4 regions of the Mesorhizobium shonense genome follow, and region 4 is predicted to be linked to each of the others. Evidence: riboswitches for the same ligand, from Rfam matches in the RefSeq annotation. Region 4 holds a riboswitch; each other region holds the start of a gene.
What was found. Region 4 has a riboswitch for cobalamin ahead of ABID26_RS14875 (DUF1636 family protein). Riboswitches for the same ligand answer to the same signal wherever they lie in the genome.
Positions count from the first base shown of each region.

Region 1: another riboswitch for cobalamin. It lies ahead of ABID26_RS20450 (CbtB domain-containing protein); the one in region 4 lies ahead of ABID26_RS14875 (DUF1636 family protein).
Region 2: another riboswitch for cobalamin. It lies ahead of bluB (5,6-dimethylbenzimidazole synthase); the one in region 4 lies ahead of ABID26_RS14875 (DUF1636 family protein).
Region 3: another riboswitch for cobalamin. It lies ahead of ABID26_RS22455 (CbtB domain-containing protein); the one in region 4 lies ahead of ABID26_RS14875 (DUF1636 family protein).

Region 1 is NZ_JBEPLM010000008.1:8,146-10,338, forward strand. Features, by position in the region: gene ABID26_RS20440 (MFS transporter) at 1-267, shown strand, start outside; gene ABID26_RS20445 (gamma-glutamylcyclotransferase) at 348-1,034, shown strand; cobalamin riboswitch at 1,106-1,305, shown strand; gene ABID26_RS20450 (CbtB domain-containing protein) at 1,343-1,522, shown strand; gene ABID26_RS20455 (CbtA family protein) at 1,538-2,193, shown strand, end outside.
Region 2 is NZ_JBEPLM010000001.1:730,078-732,270, reverse strand. Features, by position in the region: gene ABID26_RS03755 (hypothetical protein) at 1-606, shown strand, start outside; gene bluB (5,6-dimethylbenzimidazole synthase) at 638-1,375, opposite strand; cobalamin riboswitch at 1,419-1,597, opposite strand; gene ABID26_RS03745 (histone deacetylase family protein) at 1,712-2,193, shown strand, end outside.
Region 3 is NZ_JBEPLM010000009.1:95,368-97,560, forward strand. Features, by position in the region: gene ABID26_RS22445 (hypothetical protein) at 1-156, opposite strand, end outside; gene ABID26_RS22450 (CbtA family protein) at 163-903, opposite strand; gene ABID26_RS22455 (CbtB domain-containing protein) at 1,007-1,216, opposite strand; adenosylcobalamin (AdoCbl) riboswitch at 1,260-1,341, opposite strand; gene ABID26_RS22460 (histidine phosphatase family protein) at 1,447-2,034, shown strand; gene copD (copper homeostasis membrane protein CopD) at 2,039-2,193, opposite strand, start outside.
Region 4 is NZ_JBEPLM010000005.1:26,888-29,080, forward strand. Features, by position in the region: gene ABID26_RS14870 (winged helix-turn-helix domain-containing protein) at 1-1,051, shown strand, start outside; cobalamin riboswitch at 1,059-1,262, shown strand; gene ABID26_RS14875 (DUF1636 family protein) at 1,303-1,734, shown strand; gene cobW (cobalamin biosynthesis protein CobW) at 1,731-2,193, shown strand, end outside.

The sequences.
Region 1 (2,193 bases), on a different contig from region 4:
GCCGGCTTCCTGCTCTGCGGCGCGCTCTTCACCATCGCGCTCGACGCGCTGGGTTCCACCGCCTTCATGCGTTCGGTGCGCTCTTACGAAAAGGCGCAGATGGCGGCGGTCTACCGCACCTATCTCGACTTTTCCGAGTTGACGCCGCCGCTCGTCTATTCGGTGGTGCTGAGCTTCTTCGGGCTGGGCTCGGTCTTCGTCACGCTCGGACTGTTGGCCGCCTTCTGCGGCTTCGTCACCTGGCGCTATTTGCCGAAGTCGTTTTGACCGGATGGTCTTCCGCATTGTGGCGATTGTGCGGGCACCTTAAGCTCTGTTCGCATTGCCGGCTGGCCAGGGTTTCAAGCATGTCTGCAAGAACGATGTCGCTCACCGAGGAACTCGTCGCCCGCTGTTTTCGTGCGGTCGAGGATCCAGGGCCAGATCCTGATGCGCAGCATCTCTGCGACAGCGACTATGAAGCCATGCTCGACGCGTTCGAGGCTGAGCTTCCCGCGACCGAACCGCTATGGCTGTTGGGCTATGGTTCGCTGATCTGGAAGCCTGAAATCGAGCATGTCGAGGAGCGGGTCGCCGTGGCGCGCGGCTGGCATCGCTCCTTCTGTATGAAGATGACGCGCTGGCGCGGCACCAAGCAGAGCCCGGGCCTGATGATGGCGCTGGATCGCGGCGGGCAATGCAAGGGCGTCGCCTTCCGCCTGAACGGTGGTGAGCGCCGGCAAGCGCTGGACAAGCTTTTCCGGCGCGAGATGACGCTGAAGCCGACCAGCTACCACCCGCGCCTGCTGCAGCTTGCAACCGACAAAGGGCCGTTGCGGGCGCTCGCCTTCGTCATCAATCGCAAGGGCACGACCTATGCCGGCCCGCTCAGCGAAGAGGAGGTGGTCGAAAGGCTGGCGACGTCCTGCGGCCATTGGGGTTCGGGCGCCGATTATCTCTACAACACCGTCAAGAATCTCGAAGCGCGCGGCATTCACGACGCCCATTTGTGGCGATTGCAGCAGCTTGTCGCTGAAAGGATTGCCGGCTCCTAGCACGCCAGTGCGTGCCGCAATCGCGCTCTGAGGTGGCGGAATTTGGTTTGCCGGGCCCGACGATTCTGCCTATAGTCGGTCGTGTCGTCGGTTCCGTTTTTGGAGCCAAGAGGGAATGCGGTGAGGGTGGACTTTTTTGCCCAAAGCCGTGGCTGCCCCCGCAACTGTATGCGGTAGTCCTCTCCATAGACCACTGGGGATTTTTCCTCGGGAAGGTGGGGAAGGGCGCGGATCCGCGAGCCAGGAGACCTGCCGGCGACGGGAAAGTTGACTTCTATGCCCTCGGGTGGAGGGCGAAAGGACAAGACATGAATACCGCTTCCGTCTCTCTCGGCGCCTCCGTCTCCTCGCAGTCGCGCATTATGCAGCTGGCCTTGGCCGCGCTGCTCGGCATTTTCGTCGTCGGTTTCGTCGGCTTCTCGCATATCGATGCGGTCCACAACGCTGCCCACGACTATCGCCACTCGATGGCTTTTCCCTGCCACTAAGCTAGGTCCGACATCATGAACCTGTTTCGCAACGTCGTGTTTATCGCGGCGATCGCGGGGCTCGTGGCGGGCATCGCGCTCGCCTGCATGCAGGCCTACGCGACCGTGCCGCTGATCCTCAAGGCGGAAGTCTATGAAAAGGCGGGTGGCGGTCATCACCATGACCATGCCGCCGCTACCGCTACCAACAACAATGCGATGAGCTCGGCCGCTCCCGCGGACAACGCGATGAGCAGCGCTGCTCCGGCGCCGACGGAAGCGGCGGCTCCGGCCGAGGACGAGGGCTGGGCGCCCGCCGACGGCTTGGAACGCTTTGCCTTCAATGTGGTCGCCAACATCGTCACCGGCATCGGTTTCGCGCTGATCCTGGTCGCGGTCTCCGAATTCGCCGGCGGCATCGGCAACTGGCGCCAGGGCGTGTTCTGGGGCCTCGCCGGCTTTGCCGTGTTCACGCTGGCGCCCGGGCTCGGCCTGCCGCCCGAACTGCCGGCAATGCCGGCGGCCGAGCTTCTGCCGCGCCAGATCTGGTGGATTTCGACAGTGGCGGCAACGGCGGTCGGTCTTGGCCTGATCGCCTTCCGAAAGTCGCTGACGCTGGCCATACTGGCCGTCGTACTGATCGTTGCCCCGCATGTCGTCGGCGCGCCGCAGCCCGACAGCTTCGAGACGGC
Region 2 (2,193 bases), on a different contig from region 4:
GCCAATATCCTTTTCGTCGTCGACCAACTGGTCAAGGGCGCCATCCGCGCCATCACCGGACTGCTCGGCGGCATCGCCGCCTTCCTGCCCATTCCGGGCTTGAGCGGCCTCGTCAGCTTCATCAACACCGTGATCCGCCTGTCGCTGACCTATGTCGACGAGATCATCCTCGGCTACAACATCCGCATCAATTCCAACTCGCCTTTCGAGACCGCCAGGCAAGGCGTCGTGCTCTACGCGCAGAACGGCAAGCACATGGTCAAGAACGCCGTCTGGCTGGCGGTGATCATGTGGGGTGTGTCCTTCGTCATCTTCCTGCTGATGCTGGCCCCGGCAGCCGCCATTCTCTGGGTGATGCCCGGGCAACTCGCCGGCTGGGCCTTTGTGCTGGCAATCGTCTTTGCCTGGGCCTTCAAGGCGGCCTTCATCGAACCCTTCGCCATCGCTTCGCTGATGCAGGTCTATTTCGACACCATCGAGGGCCAGGTGCCCAATCCGGAGTGGGATCTGCGCCTGGCAGAGGCCTCGTCGAAATTCAGGGAGCTTCGCGACAAGGCCCTCGGCTCCTTCGGCGGCTCGCGCTGGGATGCGCCCCGGGCTGCTTGATCAGCAGCTTGACCTACGAAGGACAGCATGATCACGGCTTCGGCAGCTCTATGCCACGAAGCTTTGCAATCGCCGACTTGAGCGGCGCCTCGCCGGCGCCGCAAAAGGTCTCGCTCATCACCAGCTCGGGCAGCGACAGGCGCCGGCCCCAGCCATGCGCTTCGAGATCCGGCCGCGGCGCGAATTCCGAGACGCGGCCGACGCAGAGATAGGCGATCGGCGTGACATGCTCGGGAATCGACAAAAGCCGCTTCAGCGCTTCTGTCTCGATGATGCTCACCCAGCCGACGCCGACGCCCTCGGCCCGCGCCGCCAGCCAGAAGTTCTGCACCGCGCAGACGGTGCTGTAGAGGTCCATCTCCGGGTTATGCCAGCGCCCGAGCGGCGAATTCTTCGAGCGCTGCCGGTCGCAGGTGACGCAGAGGTTGAGGGCGCTTTCGCAGATGCCCTCCAGCTTCAGCTTGCGGTAGAGCGCCTGCCGTTCCGCCTCGATCGCCGGCAATTCCAGCTCCCGCGCGGCAAGGAACAGGTCGCGCACCTGCCGCCGCCGCTCGGAATCGCGGATGACGATGAAGTTCCATGGCTGCATATAGCCGACCGATGGCGCGTGGTGCGCGGCCGTCAGCAATCGCGCCAGCACGGCATCGTCGAGTTCGTCCGAAACGAAATGGCTGCGCACGTCCCGCCTGGTGAACATCGCCCGGTAGACGGCGTCGCGCGCCAATTGGTCAAAGTCATCGCCGCCGGTGGCGGCCGCTTGTGCCTGCATCGCTTTTCCCCTTGGCGATAAGCAGTCCTCCACCTGACCATGCGGACGACCATGTCTGCCGGGCCGGTCTTCTGGCTTGGGATCGTCCCGCGTCCGGCGCCTTCCCGTCTGAGACAGTGGCTTTGCCGGCGCGGTCCCCCTTACAGCGTTGGGCACGCCACGGAGTTCAACCGTGTTCCCGATTCTCCCGCGTTGCGGGCACCAGGCAGCGGCGCGACCTTATCGCGAAGCTTCGGCCGCGCCAATGCCGTCGGCGACATATCAAGACGCGATTTTCCCCAGCCATTCGGCGCTTAAACATGGCCATCCGGGCTAGGCATGCCTAGATTAGGCGCCATGACCACCCGTCTCTATAGCCATCCGGTATTCCTGGAACACCTGACGCCGCCCGGCCACCCCGAGCGGCCGGACCGTTTGCGCGCCATCGAGCGCGTGCTGGACGACGAGGCTTTTTCGGCGCTCGACCGCGTCAAGGCGCCGGAAGGCGACGAGGCGACCATCCTTTATGCGCATCCGGAAGATTTTATCGCCCGCGTGCGTGCGGCCATCCCAGAGAGCGGCATTGTCTCGATCGATGCCGACACCAGCGCCAGCCCGAAGAGCTGGCAGGCCGCGGTGACCGCGATCGGCGCCGCCAATGCGGCGATAGACGATGTCTTCGAAGGCCGAGCCGCCAATGTCTTCGTTGCCGCCCGCCCGCCCGGCCACCATGCCGAGAAGACGACCGCAATGGGCTTTTGCCTGTTCAACACCGCGGCGATCGCCGCCCGCCATGCGCAGAAGAAGCATCAGGCCGAGCGCGTCGCCATCGTCGACTG
Region 3 (2,193 bases), on a different contig from region 4:
GGCGATCACCGCCATCTGGCCGTGGGTAAGGCTGGGAATCTGGATGCCAGGCGGCGGCGGCGTCGAGCGCGAGCCATGCGCTTCGGCCTCCGTCGCCGCGAGCAGGAACAACAGCGCGATGGCCGACCAGGCGAAAAACCGAGCTGGCCAGCGCATCGCGGATCAGGCGTAGCGGCGGGCGAGGCCGCTTTGGTCGCGGGCCGCGAGGTCTCGCTCGACGACCGCGCCGAAGGCAAGCCCCATGACGGTCCACATCACGAGCTGGATACCCAACGAAGCGACGCGGAACTGCCACAGCACCACCGCCGAGAATTGCTCCGGCACCTCGTTGATGTCGGGGAGCGCCGCCTTCACCAGCGCAAAGACGACGAGGAAGGCAAGGCCGGCAACGATCGTCGCATTCCAGGCGCCGAGCCTATTCCACAGCCGTTGCGCGAGGCCCACCGCGGCCACCATCGCCGCCAGGGAAACCACGATCATGATGAAGAACAGTTCGGTGCGGTAGGCGATGGTTTCGGGATTGCCGACCGAGGGCGGGTTCGCAGGATACTTCAGCCCCGGAACCACGATCACGGCGAGGAAGCCGAGCAGTGCCAGCAACGCGGAGGTGCCGCGCGGGCCGAGCGAGCCCAGCCTGCCATAAGCGAAGGAGACGACGAGCGAGAACAGCCCGCCGAGCGCAGCGCCATAGATCAGCACGCCGGTTGCGAGACCGATGCCGGCCTGCGTGGCCCGGCTGACGATCTCCGGCTCCGGCGCCTCTTCGGCGGCCTGCGCCTGCTGTTCCTCGAAGGCGATCGCCTTGTCGACCTGCGGCTCGCCATAAACACGTGCGAAGGCAAACGCCAAAATCCCCGCGACCAGCCCGACCAGCATGCCGCGCAGCAAAAGTTTTCCGACCATGTCAATCTTCCCTTCAAGCAATTCCAGGAAAAGTGCGTAGCGGTTTTCCGTCTGGAATTGCGTTATCCCAAACCCGGGGCGGTTCAGCGATTGCTGAACCGGTCTAGTGGCAGGGGAAGCCGAGCAGGTGGCGGCCGTCATGCACGAATTCGTGCACATACATGCCTCGGATCAGCGATGTCGCGCCTTCTTCCGCCCCGACAAAATAGATCGCCAGCATGAGCAGCAGGCCGCCGAAGATGGCCCATGGCAGAAGCTCACGGACCGGAATCGGAACCGGGCCATAGCCGGGTGCAAAAGTGGTGTCGGACATTTTCCTCTCCTGGGATACTGCGTCCCGTTGATCGAACTAATGCTACGGAAGAAGGCCTGACTTTCGGCTGGTGCCGATCACAGTGGCGCGACCGTGCCGGATTTACACCGGCTTCCAATCCCGTATCGTCGCCGACACTATTCAGCGCTTCGTTCGCCGTCAATGTATCGTCAATAAGCGACGTGAGATCGTGACACGCAATTTGGACCGGGCCACAGAGGCGGTTTTGGATGATCGTACGCCTGACGATGATCGCAAGCGGGGCAACGCTTGCCGCGCGCAAGGGGCGCTTTCCGCTAGATGAGCCGCTGGAGCCGCAGGCGATTGCCCGCGCGGGCGCGACCGGCCAGGGGTTGCGCCGCGCTGATCGAATCTGGACAAGCCCGGCGCTGCGGGCGCGGCAGACCGCTGAGGCACTGGGCCACCAGGCTTCGATCGAGCCTCTGCTCGCTGACCAGGATTTTGCACATTGGGCAGGCAAGGGTTTCGAGGAACTGCAGGTCGAAGATCCGGAAGGCTTTGCAACCTGGTTTTCCGATCCAGACGCGGCACCCCACGGCGGCGAATCGCTGGCCGATGTCGCCCGGCGCGGCTCGGCTCTGATGGAGCGCCTGCTTGCCGAGCGCGGCCACACCATTGTGGTCACCCACCCTGGGGTCATCCGCGCGGCGATCGTGCATGTACTCGGTGCCCCGCTGACTTCGTTCAGCAAGATCGATGTCGAGCCGCTTTGCCTCACCGATTTTCGTAGTGATGGCACTCGATGGGTGTTGCGCGCTCATGGTTCGCTGCCGAAAGGGCAGCGCGGTGTCGACTAACTCTTTAGGAGTTCGGGTCTAGCATGCCGAAAATCGAAACGAGTAGGATCGCGGTGAGCGCGAGCACGATCTCGATGGCGGTGCCAATTCGGATCGCGTGGAGCGCCGACTCGCTCGCCCGACCGATACGCGGCACGAACCAGTAGCGGTTGGCTGTCG
Region 4 (2,193 bases):
CATGCCGCTTTATTCGCGTCTCGGCCCCTACCCGCTTGCGCTGCTCGACAACGCCGCGGTCACCCGCAAACGCGCCGTCTTTGAATATTGGGCGCACGAGGCGTCCTTCTTGCCGGTCGAGACCTACCCGCTGATGCGCTGGCGCATGCAGCGCGCCGAACGCGGCGAGGAAATGTATCTCGGCCTCGCCAAATGGGGCCGTGAACGCAAGGAGATGATCGACGAGATATACGGCCAGGTCGCCGAACGCGGGCCGATCGCCGCTTCCGACATCGAAGGCCACAAGGGCAATGGCGGCTGGTGGGGCTGGAGCGAGGCCAAGCACGCCTTCGAATGGCTGTTCTGGGCCGGGCGCATCACCACCGCCTACCGGCGCGGCTTCGAACGCTACTACGACCTGCCGGCGCGTGTTCTGCCGCAGGCTATCCTGGACCTGCCTGTACCTTCGGTCGAGGACTCGCATCGCGAATTGCTGCGCATTTCCGCCCGCGCCCACGGCATCGCCACTTATGGCGACCTGCGCGATTATTTTCGCCTGGCGCCGGGCGACACGAAGGATCGCATCGAAGAGCTTGTTGAAATGGGCGAATTGCTGCCGGTTAAGGTCGAGAGCTGGGATAAGGCCGCTTATCTGCACAAGGACGCCCGCATTCCGCGCCGGATCGAGGCGCGCGCCCTGCTAGCGCCGTTCGATCCCGTGGTCTTCGAGCGCACTCGCACCGAAAAGCTCTTCGGCTTCCGTTACCGCATCGAGATCTACACGCCGGCCGAAAAGCGCCAATACGGCTACTATGTGCTGCCCTTCCTGCTCGGCGACCGGATCGTCGCTCGCGTCGACCTGAGGGCCGATCGCCCAGCAAGCATCTTGCGCGTCCACGCAGCCTATGCCGAGGCCGACGCCCCGTCCGAAACGGTCGCGCAGCTCTTCGAGGAATTGAAGCAGATGCAGGCGTGGCTCGGACTGGAGGCTATCGAAGTGACGCCGGCCGGCGACCTCGGGCCGGCGCTGGCCGACATCTCGGCGTCGCACCCTGCGTTGACAGGCGCATAGCCGTAAGCCTAAATCCGAGCCAGACGGTCTTCTCCCGGCAAAGGGAGGAGCTGAGAGGGAATGCGGTGCGGGATAATTTCCCAAATCCGCGGCTGTCCCCGCAACTGTAAGCGACGAGCCTCAGCCGAAAACCACTGGGATGTTCCCGGGAAGGCGGCATTCAAGGCGATGACCCGCGAGCCAGGAGACCTGCCGTCTGAGACTTTAAGTATCCGAATGCCTGGCGGGTTTTCCGGGCAAGGAGCCTGGTTTTGGATCGTAACGGCAGTTTCCCGGCAAACATCGCGGACATTTCGTCCGAGCCCGACGCGTTGGCGGACGTGACGGTCATCGTCTGCTCGTCCTGCCGCGACGAAACCGGTTCGGATGCCAACCCGCGCGCCGGCGCCCTGCTTGCTGAAGACACGCGCCGCGCCGCATCGGGCGAAAACATCCGCATCCGTACCGTCGAATGCCTTGGCAATTGCAAGCGCCGCTTGAGCGCGGCGCTTCTGCGCGACGGCTGCTGGAGCTACGTCTTCGGCGATCTGGATGCGACCAGCGGCGCCGACCTCGTCGCCGGCGCAAAGCTCTTTGCAACTTCCACTGACGGCCTCATCCCCTGGCGCGGCCGGCCCGATTCCCTCAAGCGCGGCCTGGTTGCCCGCATCCCTCCCCTCGACCTCCTGAAGGACCGATCATGAACGCCTCCGTTTCTCGTGTTCCCTGCACCGTCGTCACCGGCTTTCTCGGCGCCGGGAAGACGACGCTGATCCGCAACCTGCTCGAAAACGCCAAGGGCAAGCGGCTGGCGATCATCGTCAACGAGTTCGGCGATGTCGGCATCGACGGCGAGATCCTGAAAGGCTGCGGCATCGACACCTGCCCGGAGGAAAACATCGTCGAGCTCGCCAATGGCTGCATCTGCTGCACCGTCGCCGACGACTTCGTGCCGGCGCTCGACCAGATCCTGTCGCGCACGCCGAAGGTCGACCACATCCTGATCGAGACCTCCGGCCTCGCTTTGCCGAAGCCGCTCGTCCAAGCCTTCCAGTGGCCGACGGTGAAGAGCCGCGTAACGGTCGACGGCGTCATCGCCGTGGTCGATGGCCCGGCTTTGGCCGATGGCCGCGTCGCTTCCGACATGGATGCGCTGCAGGCGC